DNA from 3 places in the Peribacillus sp. NPDC056705 genome. Region 1 is predicted to be linked to each of the others. Evidence: riboswitches for the same ligand, from Rfam matches in the RefSeq annotation. Region 1 holds a riboswitch; each other region holds the start of a gene.
The links. Region 1 has a riboswitch for lysine ahead of ACFRAK_RS01765 (amino acid permease). Riboswitches for the same ligand answer to the same signal wherever they lie in the genome.
Positions count from the first base shown of each region.

Region 1 (7,146 bases):
ATATTTATCAAGTTCCTCCAATTGCAGAGCGTACTCTTCATAATTTTCGCGAAACTCTGCTTCATGGTCCGGATCATTGGCAATCAATTCTTTCTCCACTGCCTCCGCCGCAACGATCCAAAGCTTTACATCAAACCATACGTGGGGATCATGTTCCGATGCACTCACTTTGCGAAGTTGGTTCTCCTTGAAGGCCTCCGTTACGGCAATCGTCGGTTTATCCTTGCTCATCATTTCAAATATACCCGTCATTTTCCCTTCAAGATGCACACCGTTATAAAAAATCATATCAGCCGAATCCAGTGTCTTAACATCACCCTGTGTCGCTTTATATAGATGGGGGTCGACTCCCGGACCCATTAAACTTGTGACCTCGACATGTTTACCGCCGATATTCTCAACCAAATCTCCAATCATTCCCGTTGTTGCAACGATATTCAGCTTACCATTGCCTTTATCACTTTCAACCGTATCATTGCCACACCCCGTTAAAATCAGCAATGCAGCAATCACGCTCCAAATGGATTTCAGAAAGCCCATCCATACTCCCTCCCTTTTTCCTCTTTCTAAAATAGTTTGCCATGCGCAAAAATAAGTGTAAAAATTTTTACATTGTCGTAAATGCTAAAAAGTTTCCTCTATACAACTTATTTCATACTATACACAAATATACAAAAAAAGTGCAACTATTTTTTCAAACATTTCAAAAAGGACAATGAATTTCGCACACGTAAAAAACTGTCAGGAAGCTCCACTGGGGAGCTTCCTGACAGTCGGTCATGCCGTACATGAAACGAACTCTGAAGTTATATTTATATTGTGGGGTTCTAATGGTGAATATAAACTATGGGGGCTATTTCGAACATTGTGAAATTCACGGGTAATAGCGCTGATTTTACGAGTAAAGTGCCAAAATTCACGAGTAAACGCGGGATTTTACGCATTCCATGTGCATTGCCACTCATTTTTTCAAGGAAATTGCCAAGTACGCAAATCCCAATTCAATTCCGCAAAGCACAAAAAGGGTGATTAGGGTTTGAAACATCATGGTCTCCTCCTCCTCTAAGACTTAAAACAATCTTAAAGGATGAAACCCATACCAGAACAAGACCTTATTTGAAGAAATCTTCAGCAGCCCCACACTGTTCTCTTGCCCTGAAATGGGTTTCATACTGTACAATATAAAAAAAGAAAAAACGGTGATACCATGACAAATATTAAAGAAATAGCTCAATGTGCCGGTGTATCTGTCTCAACAGTGTCCCGTGTATTGAATGATCATCCATATGTAAGCCCAGATAAAAGAAAGAGCGTCTTGGAGGCCATCGATCGTTTGAATTATACGAGAAACATAAATGCCATTCATCTTTCAAAAGGTAAAACCAATCTTATCGGCATCATCATCCCCTTCAACAATCACCCATATTACGGGGCAATCGTTAACGGAATCACTAAACAGGCTAATGCAATTGGCTGTCATATCGTCATCTTTCAAACAAATTATGACAGAGAGAAGGAAATCGAGGCTTTTAATATGCTGCAAATGAAGCAGCTCGATGGCATTATCGTTTGTTCAAGGATTTCGGAAATGAAAATCCTTTTGGAATATCAAAAATACGGACCGATCATTTTATGTGAAGATACGGCCCAGGCTGAATTCTCATCCATCAGCATTGATCATTATGCAGCTTTCTCCTGTGCCCTTGAGTACGTGATTGCTAAAGGATATAAGAAAATCGGATACAGCCTCGGCCGTAAAAAGAGCAGAAATAGTTCCCATCGTACAAAGGCCTTTACCGATATCATGAGTAAACATCAACTGATAAACAATAAGGAATGGCTGTTTGAAGGCAGTTATCACATCAAAGACGGTGAACAATTGTTTCAGGAATGGAATTCGATGATGGATAAACCTGAAGCCATCATCATCACGAATGATGACACGGCGGCTGGCTTCATTCTTACCGCTAAGAAATCAGGTATAAGGGTCCCGGAGGATGTGGCCATTCTCGGTTTCAATAATGATAGCCTGGGTGAAATGCTCGACATCACGACCATTTCCCTGCCGTTGGAATGGATTGGGAAAATGGCGGTGGACCTATTTGAGAATCCTGAGCTGGTCAAACATGTAAAACTGGACTACGCCCTTATAAAAAGAAGGACCGTTTAATGATCTCCATGCTTTATTTTGGTATATCGCCATTTGAATTCTTCCTTGCCGCCATCATTCATTAACTAGGAAAAAATAACCACATAAAATAATCATTGCGATATTCATGAGATTATTTTATAATTTTGATATAGTAAAGTTTACTCAATTACTAGCAATCTATTAGCGATTGCATGAATTTCATGAGAACTATCGTCTGACGTCACTTACAAGCTGGCGCAACGATTTTAGAAAATTGAATACTTCCTCATTTACCGATGAGTTAGAGGCTGCAGCTTATAAAAGTAAAACGGACGAGATTCTGGAAAATTCAAGACTCCGTTTGAAAGGATAAATTGCCGAAGTAAGGGTATATTCCATGTATATTCTTGCTGGCGGTGTTACCGAACAGGAACACCACTGTCACGCTTTTTCAAAAAAGCGTGGGGAGCTATCTTCGGAAGGATAAACGGGTTTATTATAAACAGCCGTCGATCTTTTTCGACTGCTGTTTTTTATTTTTCGTTCCCTTCCAATAAAAAGGAGTGTAACATCAATTGTCAAATTCACAATCAGCATCAAGCCCTACTGAACTGAAAAGGAGCCTGAAAGCGCGTCATTTAATGATGATTTCATTAGGTGGAACGATTGGAACAGGTTTATTTTTAGCAAGTGGCGGTGCCATTCATTCAGCCGGTCCCGGCGGTGCCTTGGTGGCATACGCAGTCATCGGCATCATGGTTTATTACTTAATGACAAGTCTTGCAGAAATGGCAGCGTTCATGCCAGTGGCCGGTTCATTCCGTGTCTATGCATCCAAATTCGTCGATCCGTCTTTCGGTTTTGCGATTGGTTGGAACTACTGGTATAACTGGGCAATCACCATTGCCGCTGAATTGGCAGCCGTTGTCTTAATTATGAAGTTCTGGTTCCCGGATAGCCCTTCAATTATCTGGAGTGCCATTGCATTAATCACTATGTTTCTTATCAATTATATGTCAGTAAAAGGTTTCGGGGAGGCAGAATTCTGGTTTGCCATGATCAAAGTCGTGACAGTCGTCATTTTCTTGATCACGGGTGTCCTGATCATTCTCGGGATCATGGGTGGGAAAGACCCAATTGGATTTTCAAATTTCACAATGGGTGAAGGTCCCTTTATCGGTGGGTTCTTTACGATCCTGGGCGTATTTATGGCTGCCGGCTTTTCATTCCAAGGAACGGAATTGCTTGGAGTGACTGCTGGTGAAAGTGAGGATCCAGAAAAAAATATCCCAAAAGCGATCAGATCCGTTTTCTGGCGCATCATCTTATTCTATATCCTTGCCATTTTTGTAATTGGCATGATCATTCCGTTTACCGATTCACGATTATTGAGTGAAGATGTTGCCGTAAGTCCATTCACGCTTGTATTCGAACGGGCAGGCCTTGCATTTGCTGCATCCATCATGAACGCGATCATTCTATCATCCGTACTCTCTGCCGGTAACTCTGGCATGTACGCTTCAACCCGTATGCTATGGGACTTGGCACGTGATGGGAAAGCACCGAAATTCCTAGGCAAGTTAGATAAAAGAGGAGTACCCGTGAATGCACTTATCGTGACTTCTTTAGTAGGCTGCGTTGCATTCTTAGCTTCATTTTTCGGTGACGGCGTCGTTTATATCTGGTTATTGAACGCTTCAGGCATGGCAGGATTCGTCACCTGGGTCGGGATCGCGATTGCCCATTATCGGTTCCGCAAAGCTTACGCAGCTCAAGGCCTTGATATGAATGCTTTACCATTCCGGGCAAAAGGCTTCCCATTCGGGCCTATATTCGCACTTGTCCTTTGCCTTATCATTATCATCGGACAAGGCTATCAAGCTTTCAGCAGCAATGGGATCGACTGGAATTCAATGTTTGTTTCCTACATTGGCTTAGTTTTATTTTTCGCCCTATGGCTCGGCTATAAAATCAAGCATAAAACGAAAATCATTCCCCTGAAGGAATGTGACCTTAAATCAAAATAATGCGCAAAGGACCTGTTCTATGGAGAACAGGTCCTTTTTTCATTTCAAATGATAAACACGGCATTCATATGGACGCAGAGGTTTGCTGGAGATTCCTTCTTCTTCCTGATCATAATTGCCTATCAGCCTTGTGGCTGAATATGCATGCAGTTCTTCAGGCAAAGTATAGGAGGCCTCCTCTTCTTTAAAGTTACATAGCACCAGCAGCTTTTCTTCTTCAAACGATCTCGTGTAGGCAAATATTCGTTCATCATCCGGCCATAGCAGTTCAAAACGGCCATAAACGACGATTTCATGTTTCTTTCGTAATTGGATAAGTTTTTTATAAAAATGAAAAATGGAATTCGGATCATTATAGGCTTTTTCTGCATTAATCTCTGGAAAATTGGGATTAACCTTAATCCAAGGCGTCCCTTTCGTGAATCCTGCGTTCCGGGAGTCATTCCACTGAATCGGTGTCCTCGCATTATCCCTGCTTCGGGCGTGGATGGCTAACATCATCCTCTCTTTTGACCAGCCATGCGAATCGACGAGTTCTTCATATGAATTCAATGTTTCGATATCCCGGTAATCATCGATGCCCTCAAATGCAACATTGGTCATGCCCAGCTCTTCCCCTTGATATATATAGGGTGTCCCTTGAAGCATATGAAGGCAAGCTGCAAGCATCTTTGCGCTTTCAATCCGATACTTTCCATCATCACCAAACCTTGAGACAATCCGGGGCTGATCATGGTTGTTCCAGTATAAACTGTTCCAGCCATCCCCCTCCAAACCAGTCTGCCACTTGGAGAGAATTCGCTTTAAATCGGTAAGCTTCCACTTGTCATTACTCCATTTCCCTGCCGGCCCGCTCCCCAAATCCATATGTTCGAATTGAAAGACCATATGTAGCTCACCACGATCTTTACCTGTGAACAATTGCGCCTCCTCCGGTGTGACGCCTGGCATCTCCCCAACCGTGATCACGTCATGTCCAGAAAGTGCCCGTTGATTGATTTCCTGCAAAAACTCATGTATGCGCGGGCCGTTCAAGAAAAAGGGGCTTCCATCGCCATACTGTTTCCCATGATGAACGGATCCATCTGAATAGCTTTGATCTTTTGAAAGGAAATTGATGACATCCATCCGAAAGCCATCGACACCCTTATCCAGCCACCAAGTCATGATGCTATAGATCTCTTCACGGAGCTTAGGATTCTCCCAGTTTAAATCCGGTTGTTTCCTGCTGAATAAATGTAAATAATATTCATCGGTCCCTTCATCATATCCCCATGCTGAACCTTTAAAAATGGACTCCCAATTATTCGGTTCTTTTCCATTCTTTCCAGGTTTCCAAATATAATAATCTCGCTTCGGATTATCTTTTGAGGATCGGGATTCCTTGAACCACGGATGTTCATCAGAAGAATGGTTGATCACCAGGTCCATCATGATCTTCATTCCACGTTCATGAACCGCCTTCAACAACCTATCGAAATCAGCCATGGTCCCGAATTCAGTCATGATCGATTTATAATCACTGATATCGTACCCATTGTCATCATTGGGAGATTGATAAACAGGGGATAGCCATATCACGTTCACGCCCAGCTCTTGTAAATAATCGAGTTTCATCAAAATCCCGTTTATATCCCCTATCCCATCTCCATCACTATCCATAAAACTCCTTGGATACACTTGATACACAACTGCCTCTTTCCACCATGCTTTGTCCATGTCTTTCCCCCTCTTTGGCCGCATTGATATGATCATTACACCAATACCCCTATTATAAAGGGAAAAACTTCAGAATATTCTCCTTTTATTCAGCTATTCCCGTTTGAATCATTTCAATATCCAGATCTACCTCGATTGGAATATAAGGATATGCCTTCTCCCAATGTTCCTGATTGAAATTTCTTGTTTTACTTTTAGCATGATTACCGATTGCAATCGGATCGATATTGTTCTCCTGAAGCATGGTTACCATCTCATTTAATTTTTTTCCAATGACATGCTCGGCCCTGGCCTCTATTTTATTCAGGTCGACCGCTTTGCCCAAGTCATAGCCTTGGACCTCCAGCAGACTCGCTTTTAATTTCACTTCAATCCTGACCTTGGGGTCTTGATTTGCATCCGAAATATGATAATGGACACGTGACTCTACGTTATTGATATCTGTAAAAACATTTTCCTTCCACTTAATTTCATAACTCCCCATCTTAAAGTTTTCAGTAAGGACTTTAAATAAAAATCCGTCCTCATAAGGAATATATTTGCCAATATAACGATCCTTTTTAAACAAGGCGATCCCTTTTACCCGTATTTGATCCCCTGCCGTTTCCAATAAGGGCAAGACCGGGTCGATTCCTTTACCATGACATGCATATAAATACCTGTGAAGATCCACATTAGGCAAATTAGTCTTTATATTCTGTTCGATCAGCTCTTTCGCTTGAACCCCTGGAGTTTTAATCAACTTCGGCTCCATTTTAACTACATCCTCCGCTTTGCCATGAACGATCGCTAAATACAAGTTCCTTCCCACCATGGGGTCACGCCTATATGTATCGACATAATCATTCAATCCATTTCCTGCCAATTTTTCACCATAGAGAATGACCGTCAGTCTACCACCGACAATCGGGAATGGCGTTTTTGCATTTTTCTGCTGGCGGGTTGCCTTTATATCATGGGAGACCGCTTCATATACTTCTTTACCTAGATTTGCTTGCTCCCCATGCTGAGGCACGCTGACAACGACCGTACCTTTGATTTTTTTGCTTTCGGCATCATCATAACCTACGACTTCAGCAATTAAAATATCTTCTAATATTTGTTTTTCCACGCCGCAGGACGTCATCAAGAAACCTGCCAATATTATCAAGATAAGTCGGATTTTCACGATTTATGCCCCCTGACTTTATAGACAATCGACTGCCATATGAATAAGAGAGGAAGATACAAATAAACGATATAAAAACCAATTTCCGAACTTATCGTGTT
Region 1 is NZ_JBHTYI010000001.1:375,525-382,670, reverse strand. It holds gene ACFRAK_RS01775 (metal ABC transporter solute-binding protein, Zn/Mn family) at 1-540, opposite strand, end outside; gene ACFRAK_RS01770 (LacI family DNA-binding transcriptional regulator) at 1,208-2,170, shown strand; lysine riboswitch at 2,426-2,611, shown strand; gene ACFRAK_RS01765 (amino acid permease) at 2,707-4,158, shown strand; gene ACFRAK_RS01760 (glycoside hydrolase family 13 protein) at 4,198-5,877, opposite strand; gene ACFRAK_RS01755 (Ger(x)C family spore germination protein) at 5,963-7,045, opposite strand; gene ACFRAK_RS01750 (GerAB/ArcD/ProY family transporter) at 7,042-7,146, opposite strand, start outside.

Region 2 (7,146 bases), on a different contig from region 1:
AATGAGGATGGAGCAGAATTCATCATTAATCCATACGATGAGTATGCGGTTGAAGAAGCAATCCAGGTACGTGATGCACAAGGCGGAGAAGTAACGGTTATTTCTGTCGGAACCGAAGAGGCTGAAAAGCAATTACGTACAGCGCTGGCAATGGGTGCTGACAAAGCCGTATTGATAAATATAGAAGACGACATAGAAAATGGCGACCAATTCACGACTGCCAAAATTATAGGTGAATACTTAAAAGGTAAAAATGCCGATTTAATCATTGCAGGAAACGTAGCAATCGATGGAGGTTCTGGTCAAGTGGGGCCACGCGTTGCCGAAATTTTAGAAATTCCTTATATTACAACCATTACTAAACTGGACATAGCAAATGGAAATGTAAGCGTTATCCGTGATGTCGAAGGGGATTCTGAAACGATCGAAGCATCCCTTCCATTGTTGGTGACAGCTCAACAAGGGCTTAATGAGCCGCGTTACCCTTCATTGCCAGGAATCATGAAAGCGAAGAAAAAACCTCTTGAAGAATTGGAATTGGATGACCTGGACTTGGAAGAAGAAGATGTTGAGGCAAAAACAAAAACGATTGAAATTTACCTTCCTGCTAAAAAAGAAGCTGGAAAAGTATTGGACGGAGAAATCAGTGATCAAGTTAGCAAACTTGTTCAATTATTACGCAGTGAAGCAAAAGTAATTTGATCTTAAACGGTACTTTTCAAAACAACACACACGACAAAAAAGAAAAATAGAGCACAGGAGGTTTTTATAAATGGCTAGAAAGTTTCTTGTATTGGGCGAAGTTCGTGACGGTTCACTAAGAAATGTATCATTTGAAGCTATCGGTGCGGCTAAACTTGCTGCAGATGGCGGGGAAATCGTAGGTGTTTTAGTTGGTGACAGTGTTCAAAACTTCGGGAATGAATTGATCCAGTATGGCGCGGACCGGGTTGTGGCAGTGGAAAATGACCAATTGAAACAATATACTTCAGATGGATATGCACAAAGCTTGCTTGCCGTCATTGAGCAGGAAAAGCCAGAAGGAATTTTCTTTGGACATACGGCCCTAGGAAAAGACCTTGCACCTAAATTGGCTGGAAAGCTTGAATCAGGTTTGATCTCGGACGTTACATTTATTGAAGAAGAAGGCGGAAATATCGTTTTCACCCGCCCGATATATTCTGGTAAAGCATTTGAAAAGAAAATTGTTACGGATGGCGTGATATTCGCGACAATCCGTCCGAACAATATCGAACCATTAGCTAAAGATGAGTCCCGCTCTGGTGATGTTTCTACATTAAGTGTGGACATTAAGGATTTACGTACAATCATTAAAGATGTTGTCAGAAAAGCTAGTGAAGGGGTCGACCTTTCAGAAGCGAAAGTAATCATCGCAGGTGGACGGGGCGTGAAAAGTGAAGATGGTTTTGAACCGTTAAAGGAACTTGCACAAGTTCTTGGCGGAGCGGTAGGAGCTTCACGCGGAGCATGTGATGCGGACTATTGCGATTACTCTTTGCAAATCGGGCAAACGGGTAAAGTCGTAACACCTGACCTTTATATCGCCTGCGGAATTTCCGGTGCGATCCAGCATTTAGCGGGGATGTCCAACTCCAAGGTTATCGTTGCCATCAATAAAGATCCGGAAGCTAACATATTCAATGTAGCTGATTACGGAATTGTCGGAGACCTTTTCGAAGTCGTTCCATTACTTACGGAAGAATTCAAAAAACTAAAAGTTAACGCTTAAAATAATACAAATTAGGGGGCAAGACATTTGGCATAAGCCGACACATGTCTTGCCCCTTTATTTGGGCTAAGAGGCAAGGACTTCGGCCTGCATATTTATTCTTTTTTTGGACATCCTACCACTGAAGCAAAATATTAGCATCGATTCGAGCAACAATGGTATACTGTCTTTAGTTATTTGAGTAAATTTGAGGAGGAAATATATATGGCTATTGTAAATGCAACTGACCAAACTTTCACAACAGATACTAGCGAAGGTGTTGTTCTTGTAGATTTTTGGGCTCCATGGTGCGGACCTTGTAAAATGATCGCTCCAGTTCTTCAAGAACTTGATACTGAAATTGGCGATACAGCAAAAATCGTAAAAGTGGATGTAGATGAAAACCAAGAAACAGCAGGAAAATTCGGTGTAATGAGCATCCCGACATTAATCGTCCTTAAAGACGGTGAAGTGGTTGATAAGGTTGTTGGTTTCCAACCTAAAGAAGCACTTGCTGAACTTATTGCAAAACACGCGTAATAGTAAGTTAGCTAAAAAAAGCTTCAAGTCTGCGGACTTGAAGCTTTTTTCGCTATCTTGATATATAATGATTGTAAAAATGGGAGAACAGGAGGCTGAATCATGAATCAACAAATAAAGAATAAACTTGCCCTTCTTCCCGATCAACCTGGTTGTTATTTAATGAAGGATCGTCAGGGAACGATCATATATGTAGGCAAAGCGAAGGTGTTGAAAAATCGTGTCCGATCTTATTTTACGGGATCTCATGATGGAAAAACATTTCGGCTCGTGAATGAGATTGAGGATTTCGAATACATCGTCACCTCTTCCAATATCGAGGCTCTTATTTTAGAGCTGAACTTAATCAAAAAACATGACCCAAAATATAATGTCATGCTAAAGGATGATAAGACGTATCCTTTCATCAAGCTGACTGCGGAACGCCACCCGCGTCTAATCATTACGCGAAAAGTCAAAAAAGACAAAGGGAAATATTTCGGTCCTTATCCGAATGCATTTGCAGCTAACGAAACGAAAAAATTGCTCGACCGCATCTATCCCCTAAGAAAATGCAATACTTTACCAGATCGCGTTTGTCTCTATTATCATCTTGGCCAGTGCCTGGCCCCATGTGTATATGAAGTAGAGGAACAGGAATATAAAAAAATGGTGGATGATATCAACCGGTTCTTGAACGGCGGTCATACTGAAATAAAAAAAGAACTGACTGAAAAAATGCTAGTGGCATCTGAAGAGCTCGATTTCGAGAGGGCCAAGGAGTTCCGTGACAAGATTGCCCACATTGATATTACGATGGAGAAGCAAAAAATGATGACGACCGATTTCGTCGACAGGGATGTATTTGGCTTTGCCTATGATAAAGGGTGGATGTGTGTTCAGGTATTTTTTGTCCGGCAGGGTAAATTAATAGAAAGGGATGTTTCACTTTTTCCGGTCTATGATGAACCCGAACAGGAACTACTTACATTCCTGGGACAGTTTTACGAGATTACGAACCATTTTAAACCAAAGGAAATCTTGCTCCCTGAATCAGTGGATGCCGAAATGGCCGAAGGGCTGCTTGGGGTCAAAACGATTCACCCCAAAAGGGGGGCGAAAAAAGACATGCTTAAATTGGCGAATAAAAATGCCTCCATCGCCCTTCAGGAAAAATTCTCTTTGATTGAAAGGGATGAAGAAAGAACGATCAATGCGGTGGAAAACCTCGGGAACCAACTGGGCATCTACACCCCGCATCGAATTGAAGCTTTCGATAACTCCAATATCCAGGGAAGTGACCCTGTTTCCGCTTTAGTCGTGTTCATTGATGGGAAGCCGGAAAAAAGAGAGTACCGAAAATATAAAATCAAAACAGTCCAGGGACCTGATGATTATGAATCGATGCGTGAAGTGATCAGAAGAAGGTATTCACGAGTATTGAAAGAAGGGCTGCCGCTACCGGACTTGATCATCATTGATGGCGGAAAGGGACATGTCGAAGCCGTACGGGATATTCTGGAGAATGAATTGGGCCTTGAGATTCCGCTTTCAGGTCTCATTAAGGATGAAAAGCATAGGACATCGCAATTGATGATCGGAAATCCTCTTGAAATCGTACCTCTTGATTCTCGGAGCCAGGAATTTTACCTATTGCAAAGAATTCAGGATGAAGTGCATCGGTTCGCGATTACTTTTCATCGCCAGCTACGCGGGAAAAATGCGGTTCACTCCCAGCTTGATGATATTCCAGGAGTCGGGGAAAAACGAAGGAAGCAATTATTAAGGCATTTTGGATCATTGAAGAAGATCAAAGAGGCAACAGTCGAGGAAATCATGGAAGCTGGAATGCCAAAAGGGGTAGCCGAGGGAATCGTTAGAAAATTACAAGAATAATCTTGCTACCGATAAATCACTATGCTATGATTAAAAGGAATTTTTAACTAGACAACTTAAAAGTGCTGATAGAGGTGCGGAATTCAAGAGTAAAGACCTGGAGAAGTATGAGCTTCCATGAAAGGTTTTGAAAGGGGATGACGCCGAAGGAAGACAAGACTCATACCTTGTTTTCCTGGTCCGACATTTAATAAATGGCGGATTGTCAGGGTTTATACCCTGGAGAGCTATCTCACTGTGTTTACAGTATTGGATATGTGATCACAGCAATGAGATATTTCTCATTGCTTTTTTTATTGCCTAAAAAGTAGAGAGGGTGCATGAGGATGGCATTAATCGTTCAAAAATTCGGCGGAACATCCGTCGGTAGCGTAGAAAAAATCAAAAATGTTGCCAATCGGGTAATCGAGGAAGCGGAGAATGGAAATGAGGTAGTCGTCGTTGTTTCAGCCATGGGGAAAACAACGGACCAATTGGTTTCCATGGCCCGTGATATTTCCGGAACCCCGAGCAAAAGGGAAATGGATATGCTATTGACCACTGGGGAACAGGTAACGATTTCCCTGTTAACGATGGCATTGATTGAAGAAGGGCATGAAGCCATTTCGTATACTGGCTGGCAGGCTGGCATGCAAACGGAATCCGTTCATGGGAATGCCCGGATTTTAAACATTGATGCTTCAAGGATCCAAGCTCAGCTTCAACAGAAGAAAATAGTGGTCGTGGCCGGTTTCCAGGGGAACGATGTAAATGGGGAAATCACTACATTGGGGCGAGGCGGTTCAGATACGACGGCGGTTGCCATCGCTGCAGCTCTGAATGCGGATAGATGCGATATTTATACGGATGTAACAGGTGTTTTCACAACGGATCCACGCTACATAAAAGGCGCGCGAAAACTCCAATCCATTTCTTACGATGAAATGCTGGAACTTGCCAACCTAGGGGCGGGCGTCCTCCATCCAAGGGCTGTCGAATATGCAAAAAATTATCAAATTCCGCTTGAAGTCCGTTCAAGCATGGAGAGAGAATCAGGAACGATCATTGAGGAGGAAGCAACTATGGAAGAAAACTTAATTGTACGCGGCATTGCTTTTGAAGACAGTATTACGAGGGTCACAATTTATGGTTTGCCCCAATCACTTGGGGCATTATCCACAATCTTCACGACACTTGCGAAAAACCGGATCAATGTGGACATCATCATTCAAAGCATGACAGCCGAGGATACGACCAATCTATCTTTTTCCACAAAAAGTGGAGATACGGAAGCGGCCTTGATCGTGCTGGAAAATAATAAAGAACGATTGGGATTCGACCGGGTCGAAACGGAGAGCGGGTTGGCCAAAGTGTCCATCGTCGGTTCTGGTATGGTATCCAACCCCGGTGTGGCTGCCGAGATGTTTGAAGTGATGGCCAATACAGGCATCCAGGTGAAAATGGTCAGCACATCGGAAATTAAAGTTTCGACTGTCGTCAATGAAAAGGAAATGGTGAAGGCGGTTGAATCCCTTCATGAAGCATTTAAACTTGGTCAGCATGCAAATGTGCTAGCTTAAGTGCAGGAGTCCAATAAAAAACAGACTTCCGGTAAAAAGGGTAAGTCTGTTTTAAGGGCTAATTAGATTGGATCTCTGGGATCCCATTGGATGGTGAATATCACTTTTTTTGCGCGGCGTTTGATTTCTTCCGTTGATTCGCTGAGGAATTTTTTTTGCAGTGAAAACTGCTCGGCAAGGAAACCGGCTTCAAGCTGGAAGTGACAATCAGGGTGTAAGTCCAAGCGGCGGCTGATTATTTCACCCGTCAGGGATAATTCCATCTCGTGTTTCGTATACTTCATGATTTCAAGATTGCCCCATCCGGCGCTTTGGAAAAATTCAATAACTTCCTGATCGCCATTCAACGGGAATTTTCTTGCTAATTGTTTACCTGCCCAATAGAGGATTTGATTAGAGTCTTTTCCGAGAACATCGTTCAATAGAACTTCTCTGATTAATTCGTACCCGAAAGCTGGAACTTTGAATTCCTCAGCTTGAATTTCTTCAGTTTGAATCTCTTCTTCTATCGCAGCAGCAATATTTTTTTTCATAATTTATCGCCTCTTTCTGTAAATCTATTATAAACGTATTTCTTTTGCAAATTATACTGTTTTTTATTTATTTAAATAGCAAATGGAAAAAAATGAGAAATTATAGCGGGATATTAATAGATTAATTTGTAATTTCTCCAAAATATATACTTGATAGATTAAAAATTGACAATTTAATCCAATAAAATCTATTCTGAAAAAGAGATTTCTTGTATCCGTTTTCTTGACGCACATTGAAGTCAGGAGTAAAATGGACATGTCACATAATTGTAAAGGAAGTATAGAGGAGTTTTTTTGACTCTATACTATATTTTCACGCGGAGATAAAAGGTAGCCACCAGATTATCTTTGCATGATTTTTCACAAATTAAGGGGGGGCACTTAGTGGCAAAGAATCGTGAGTTTGGGAATCGCAGGCTTCATTCACTTCTAGGAGTAATTCCAATTGGTCTATTCCTAATTTTTCATTTATCGGTAAACTTTATGGCAACAAAAGGAGAAGAGACTTTTAATGGGGCAGTTCATTTGATTGAATTTACGCCCGTAAAGCTTTTGGTTGAATGGGTCGTCATCTATCTACCAATCCTTTTCCATGCTGTATACGGAATTTATATTGCCTTTACAGCAAAAAACAATTTGGGGAGATTTAGCTTCTTCCGTAACTGGATGTTCATGCTGCAACGCTTGACTGGAATCATAACTTTGATCTTCCTTGTTTGGCACATTTGGGAAACTAGAGTCCAAGCAGCTCTAGGGGCAACAGTTGATTTCGATATGATGGCGGAAATTTTCTCTAATCCATTCATGATCGGGTTCTATATTGTCGGTATTATCTCAGCAATTTTCCACTTTGCTAATGGATTATGGTCATTTGCAGTGAGCTGGGGTCTGACAGTTTCACCAAGATCGC
Region 2 is NZ_JBHTYI010000002.1:376,325-383,470, forward strand. It holds gene ACFRAK_RS04245 (electron transfer flavoprotein subunit beta/FixA family protein) at 1-702, shown strand, start outside; gene ACFRAK_RS04250 (electron transfer flavoprotein subunit alpha/FixB family protein) at 773-1,750, shown strand; gene trxA (thioredoxin) at 1,949-2,269, shown strand; gene uvrC (excinuclease ABC subunit UvrC) at 2,372-4,144, shown strand; lysine riboswitch at 4,206-4,382, shown strand; gene ACFRAK_RS04265 (aspartate kinase) at 4,471-5,703, shown strand; gene ACFRAK_RS04270 (YslB family protein) at 5,766-6,236, opposite strand; gene ACFRAK_RS04275 (succinate dehydrogenase cytochrome b558 subunit) at 6,621-7,146, shown strand, end outside.
Region 2: linked by a shared signal. The riboswitch ahead of ACFRAK_RS04265 (aspartate kinase) and the one ahead of ACFRAK_RS01765 (amino acid permease) in region 1 are both predicted to bind lysine.

Region 3 (7,146 bases), on a different contig from region 1:
AGTCTGACCGATTCAAATGTGAATGGTTCTTTTTTTAAATCCAGCTTGGAAAATAAAAACAATTCATCTATCAATGAATCCATATCTCTTGCTTTTAGGTATACAGTCGATAAATACTTGTCCATTTTCTGCGGGGTGTTTGCTACTCCGTCTTTTATCCCCTCAACATATCCCATAATCGAAGTAATCGGTGTCTTCAAATCATGAGAAATATTTGAAAGAAGTTCTTTACGATTTTCCTCATACTGAAGCTGAAGGTTTACGGACTCTTTTAACTTTTTTCTCATTTCCTCAAACTCCCTATTCAATTGTCCGATTTCATCATTCGAAGTCGCTTTGATTTCAAAGTTTAAATCTCCTGATTTTATACGCTCTGCACCTTCTTTAAGTATTGAGATAGGTTTGATGATGCTTCTTGAAACTAAATAATTTAAAAGTCCAATAATCATTACAAGCAGCAATAACAATAGCGCGAATAAAATGGGAAATGACTCGCGGGTAAGCTCAGCATAGGAACTTGCCTTTCTCAATACAAAAATACTTCCTTTACTTTTATCCGAAAAATAAAAATCAAACTTCACATATGTGAAAAAAGAGTCTTTCATCCTGATTGTGTCTCGCGTATTGATGTTCGTTTCCTCGAACACGGGAAGTGATTGAACCAAGCCTAGCTTATCAAGTGTGGGGGACGAATACTCAATGTTATTTCCCTTTCTAACGACAATCTTAATATCTCTATGTTCAATCTTCTCCAGCTGTTCTTCGTCCAGAAGCTGCTCTGGATTGTTTTTTGCCAAAAGCTTTAAATCGAGAAACACACTTTCTTCTAATGCAGTCAAAGGTTTTTGGAGATAAGATTTTTTGTATAAATGCTCTATCGATTTTATATCACCTGTTATTGCAAAAATAAGTAAAAATCCAGCTGCTAAAAATAAGGTGATGGAAATAAGAATTACACCAACGTAGGACAACAGAAATCTCATTTTAATTGACAAATATTTTCACCCCATACCGATCTCTCGTTTACTCTTTTATAGAAAAGTTCACCGTTTATCTGCTGTTCTTGCATGAAAAAAGTTTCCCACGGTAATCTTTCTTAGAACTTTAAAAAACATATCACACAAATCTTAAAATTTTCTAAAATGCATAGAAAAAAATCCTATTCAATTGTCGGTCAACCGTTTTTTTATTAAAAAAACGTTCCTGTTGTTTTCAGAAATCCGCTCCCTTTCCGCGGCCTATCTGCCAAGCCTCCTCGACGCAAGCTTCTCTGAGGTCTCGGCTAGCTAGTTTTTGTTAAAATATTGGTTTTTCATCCTGCCTTTTATAATAATGGAATAGTTTATAAATTATCCAAGAGTTAAATAAAGCTGCACTTCAATGTTATTAAATTAATAACTATACCTTCATTTTGCTGTATACGAAATAAATGAGTGATAAACCATTAAAAAAGCGAACTTACCCCTTAAGGGAAGTCCGCTTTTTAATAATACGGGTTTCAAGAAAAGTTCATCTATTCTTCTCATTCATTTGGTGAAACGATCATTTGGTCATCCAATCTAATATCGTCAATCGACCAAAACCAATTATTTTTCGCATTATGCATCCTCCATTGCACTTTCATCGAAGAAGCATCTTCAGGAACCTTAATCGGTTTAACCTCATACTTATTCAAAACATGTCCATTTTTATTATCGGAAGCAGCTTTATTGTCATAAACGAGAACTTGTTGTTTTTCCCCATTATCAAAGACAGCAGTTACTTCTGCTGTTTGCGTTCCTTCTTGTTTATAATGGGATGCAAATCCCAAGTATAGATCTTTTGCACCATCAACTTTTACAGAAGGTGAAGTTAATGTACTATCAAAAAAGCCTATTGATGATGGTGAACCGTTATCATCCCATTCATCAGGATCAGCTACAGCTATTACACCTTGACCCAGCTCAAATTTGCTACGATCTTGGTCTTCCGCTTTTGTCCAAAAGTCCTTTGTTGTGAAACTCCAACCTTGCCACTCCAATGTACCGGCAGGCATATTTGAGCTATTAGTAACCGACCAGCCGTTAGGAGTTGCATGGCTCCAACCGAGAATAGAACTTGGAATGTTTTCATTCACCGCCGGCTTTAATGCAGACTCTAATTGGTCAAAACTTTCTCCAAGCAACATGTTTACGAATACATTTATATTCTTGGAGCCAATTTTTTGGCCGCCCTCGTAAGCAGTAATCGTGAATTGTGATGAACCGGAACTTTCCTTACTAGGTGTAGCTTTTATTGGCAACGTTTTTTCTTCAGTTCCTGAAAGCTCATACTCAAGTTCATTGTGCTCCACACTCCAACCTTCAGGTGCATCAACTTTAATTTTCCCTTTCACATTACCATTTCCATAATTTTTCACCTTTACTTGCAGTGTAGTCGATTGACCTACCGTTACTAAAGAAGGGGAAGCTTGTGCTGAGACCATTTCCAGGGCTTTTGTCTGACCTTCAGCCAGTAACACCTTTTTACTGCTATTGTTAAATGAATCTAGTGCTTGTACCTTAATTTTATAATCCGTACCTGGCTTAAGACCAGCTACAGGGAATTCTAAATTCTTTGGAACAGGATCAATATAGAATTCAGAAAATGCGATGAAGTCTGCGTCTAACTCCCCTGTTTCCTTATTTTTGGCTGTAATGTGATAAGAATGTACGAGCATGTTATCTTTTGCCTGTGGAAATGTAATATTCAAACTTTTCAGTGCCGATTTTTCTTTTACAATCGAAGCCTTGTCTTTAACTGCAAAAACTGGTGGTAACTGATCTCGATCGTCTGTATATGTAAAGTTATTTTTTTTAGAAGGGTGTTTGATTACCCATGGTTTTCCTGCCCAATCGTCTTTATGAAAATCACGTTTTTTAAGGACAACTTCATTATTATAAACTTCTACAATCATACCTTGACTAATATCCCGATATCCTTCAGGATGAAACCCTTGAAGTTTGCCCGGCTCTAATTCCAAATAACTTACAGAAGACGTGCCAACAGACGTAAAGTCTTTTTGATGAATCGTTCTAGGGTCTTCAAGTGGATAATGAGAATGGCCTGAAAATGTAATAACCTGTGGATGTTTCTTTAATGTATCATATAAAAGTTCTTTATTTTCCTGAGTTCCCCATAAGTCACTTCCATACACAGTGTCTTTAATGTGTTGATGAAGAAAAACAAAGATTGGTTGGCCCGGATTCTCTTTTTCTGCTGCAGCTAACTTTTCGCCTAGCCAGTTAATTTGAGGAACAGAATATAAACCATGCGTATTACCATTTTCCGGACTTAACGTAATAAAATCATATCCATTTACTTTTTTATGATAGTAAAGGGAATCCATTCCTGTTTTCTCGAGAAAGCGATCTTGTGCTTTTTCTACTGAAAGTCCATTCCAATAGTCATGGTTTCCCATAGTGAACATGGATTGAACATCGCCTTGTTTCTTCTCATTATAAATGGAGAAGAACTTATCATATTCAGTAGCGTAGCCATAGTCCGTTAAATCCCCAACGACAACAAAAGCATCCTGTTCAGGCGCAGCTTTGTTTAATTGATCCATTGCTGTTCTAAACTTGTTCATATCAGCAGCTGATCCATCATCTATATGTACATCACTGATTACAGGAAAAACGAGCTCGGGTTTACGTTTATTATCTGAATTTGAAGATTCCGAGAATGCTTGTACATTTGATAAAGAAGTTGTTAATCCCACCGTTACAACTGTCAACATTGCAGCAAATTTACTTTTCACTTTCAAAATCTTTTTCCTCCTATATATCATTTAGCCGCTATAATTATGTAAGTATTTCCCAAGAAGTAAAATATCCTCCTCATTTTTCAATTTTTATGTGGTTTTCCAATTAAAATAGTAACTTTGCATTATTAATAAAATATAGGTTCAGTGTAATTTAAATATTAATAAATCAAATAATACCTATGGCCAATAGACATTCCGTTCACTTAAATTGTTTCTGGAGGAAAACTTAAGATAATTTTTCGCTTGTAGTAATGATTTGCCTTTGCTTGATGTAAAAGGGGAACTACCCCTTAACTACGTAGTTATCCCCACGAATCTTAATGGCTTTTATCATTCCATCTCATGGATTTGGAGATACGTATGCTGTTATACGTATCCCGTTCCAATCCTGAAAGGAATGAAAGCACCAAGAGTTCAATCCGTTTGATCTTGTTTGGCTGTGGATTTATATCCATTTTCAGCAACATAATCGCTAGTAAAATTGCCTTCTATAATGCTATCGAACATCTTCGGTTTGTCTTCCTCTTTCATGCAATTGTTCTGACCAGTTTTTATCGGACCACAGATCATTTTGTCTTTGGTTTGGTTAACATTTGCTTGATGTTATTCATGGCCATCCTTTTCAATTTTTTGATAGTGTAATTGAATCAATGGAATCCTACTTACATTGAAGCAATCCGTTTTCTGCTTCCTAAACGACACTGATTTTCATATCTTTGCTGCCCTTTGTTAAATTTGTATCATGCCGTCCTCCCCACCTTGATCATCGTTCTAAGTATTCATAAGATACATACCAACTTTCATAAGCTCTATCACTTGTAAAACTGACTATAAAAGAGTGAAACTTTCCATACAGTTTGTTTTATAAAACTATCAATGTTGAGATTACATAATACTAAAAAAGGTGAATCCATGTATTCTAAAAAAACATTTCTAAATTGTCCTTGCAATAAAGAGGATTCCTTGTTATATTACAGTCAATTAAATATTTTCTTACTTCATACTTTTTGAAGTGAGGATAGAGGAGCAAAGACCATTAGTACACATTTTGAGGAGAATGAGATCCCATGACTATTGTGGAAAGGGGAATTTGCCGAAGCGGAAAGAATCTCATGTTCTTGAAGCTGGTTCTGCTATTGAATAAATGCAGGACTGTCATATAGGAAACTATATGGAGGGCTATCTTATGCGCGGAAACATTTTTTTGATAAATATTGTTTCTACTGCAGCAGCGAATCCTCGTTGTTGCTATTTTGCGTTTACTCCTGAATGGCCCTAACCACCTCTGAATTTTTATAAAAATTATACAAAAGGGCGTGAAGTTATGAATTTTGGCCAAGTTTTAACCGCAATGGTTACCCCGTTTAATCATAATGATGAGGTTGATTTTAATGCTACGAGAACTTTAGTAAATTATTTAATTACTAATGGTTCTGATGGATTAGTAATAGCTGGTACAACTGGAGAGTCTCCTACATTAACTGCAGAAGAGAAAGTGGAATTGTTCAAAATGGTTGTAGAAGTTGTTGATGGAAGAGTTCCAGTCATAGCTGGAACTGGCTCAAATAACACGAGGGCTTCCATCAGCTTAACAAAACAAGCAGAGGCAGCAGGAGTCGACGGAATCATGCTCGTTACCCCATACTATAACAAGCCGTCTCAAGAAGGATTATTCCAGCACTTTAGTGCTATTGCCCATTCAACATCATTACCGGTAATGCTTTATAATATCCCAGGACGAAGTGTCGTGAACATGTCCGTTGAGACGATTGTTAGCCTCTCAAAAATCAACAATATTGTGGCAGTAAAAGAAGCAAGTGGTGACCTAGATGCCATGGCACAAATCATCAGCAAAACAACTAGAGATTTTACATTGTACAGCGGCGATGATGGATTGACATTACCGGTTTTAGCCATCGGAGGAACAGGCATTGTTTCGGTTGCTTCACACATAATTGGCAATGAAATGCAAGAAATGATCAATAGCTTTAAAAATGGGGATGTCCAAGTTGCTGCCACTGCACATCGCGACCTTCTTCCAATTATGAAAGCATTATTTGCTGCACCAAGCCCAGCACCGGTAAAATCAGCATTAAATATGCGGGGGTTAAATGTTGGAGGTGTCCGCTTACCATTGGTCCCTTTAAACGATGAAGAAAAAAGAGCACTACAAATAGCTCTACAACCGAGTAACGCAGAAGCAATTTTGTTAAGTAAATAAACTTAATGATTCATTAATCGAGTCTTCAATACCGATTTTCTGATTAAAAACCATAATAACCGGGCGAAATTTAAAAAAGCAGTGCAAACTTCGAATGAAGTGTACTGCTTTTTTATCACTGCATGGCTCAGTGCTAAAACTAGTTGAGCAATATAATGATTTTATGATTAAGGGCAAAAGGAGGATTTACATTTTCAAGAAAAATATATTTTGTATCCAGTAGGAATCGTAAATGTCGAATTTTCTATAGCAATGATTTCGGGGATTGATCATAAGCTTATTATTTCTAGTGATGTTGATATGTAATTATTAAGACAGAGTCGTTCCATAGTATTCAATCTATAATGGCTCCTTAACACATTCAAAAGAAATAAAGTAATTATAGCTTTGACGTTCAAAATTTTGAACGAACATTATTATAGTTCAACTTAGAAATGGATTTATATCAACTTATATCACTTGATTATGAATAATAGCCTATTTTCTCTTTTATAAAGGCTATTTTTTTAACGAGTTTTTTTATCCAACCCCTTTTACCTCATGGCCTGAAGTCGCTTTCTACTACTTTTCTCTCTCTTGCTCTATCAAAAACCGCTCGTAAAAGTGACTTTTACGAACGGGACTTTTTTTCTATATGGGTAAAACTGTTGAATATTTTATTTCTCTGAGAGCTAGGCTAGTTTGAATTCTTGTTATGCCTAGTTTATTTAACTTTCTAATAAATATTTCTAATTCCTGCCGATCTTTGTTAGCCACTTTTAAAAGATAATCATACTCACCTGTTAAACAATGGCACTCTAATACTTCCGACATAGAAGCTAATGCCTTCTCCAAAACTTCCAGTTTTTCAGCTTGATGTATATTCGTACTCATAAAAATAAAACATAATAAATCAAAACCTAGCTTCTCCTGGTTTAAAATTGCTACTTGCCCATTAATAAATCCTTCATTTTCCAAACGTTTTATCCTAGAATGTATAGCTGGTGGAGATAACTTGACACGCTTTGCAAGCTCAGTATTGCTTATTTGTGCATCCTTTTGCAGTAAATCTAAAATTTGAATATCAACATTATCAAGAACCTTGCTTACGATAGATTCCACTTATAGTCACTCCTTTTACAATTGTTCGAAAAACGGTATC
Region 3 is NZ_JBHTYI010000016.1:57-7,202, reverse strand. It holds gene ACFRAK_RS17955 (sensor histidine kinase) at 1-995, opposite strand, end outside; gene ACFRAK_RS17950 (metallophosphoesterase) at 1,523-3,778, opposite strand; partial or broken gene ACFRAK_RS17945 (MFS transporter) at 4,090-4,405, shown strand; lysine riboswitch at 4,796-4,974, shown strand; gene dapA (4-hydroxy-tetrahydrodipicolinate synthase) at 5,109-6,005, shown strand; gene ACFRAK_RS17935 (Lrp/AsnC family transcriptional regulator) at 6,636-7,106, opposite strand.
Region 3: linked by a shared signal. The riboswitch ahead of dapA (4-hydroxy-tetrahydrodipicolinate synthase) and the one ahead of ACFRAK_RS01765 (amino acid permease) in region 1 are both predicted to bind lysine.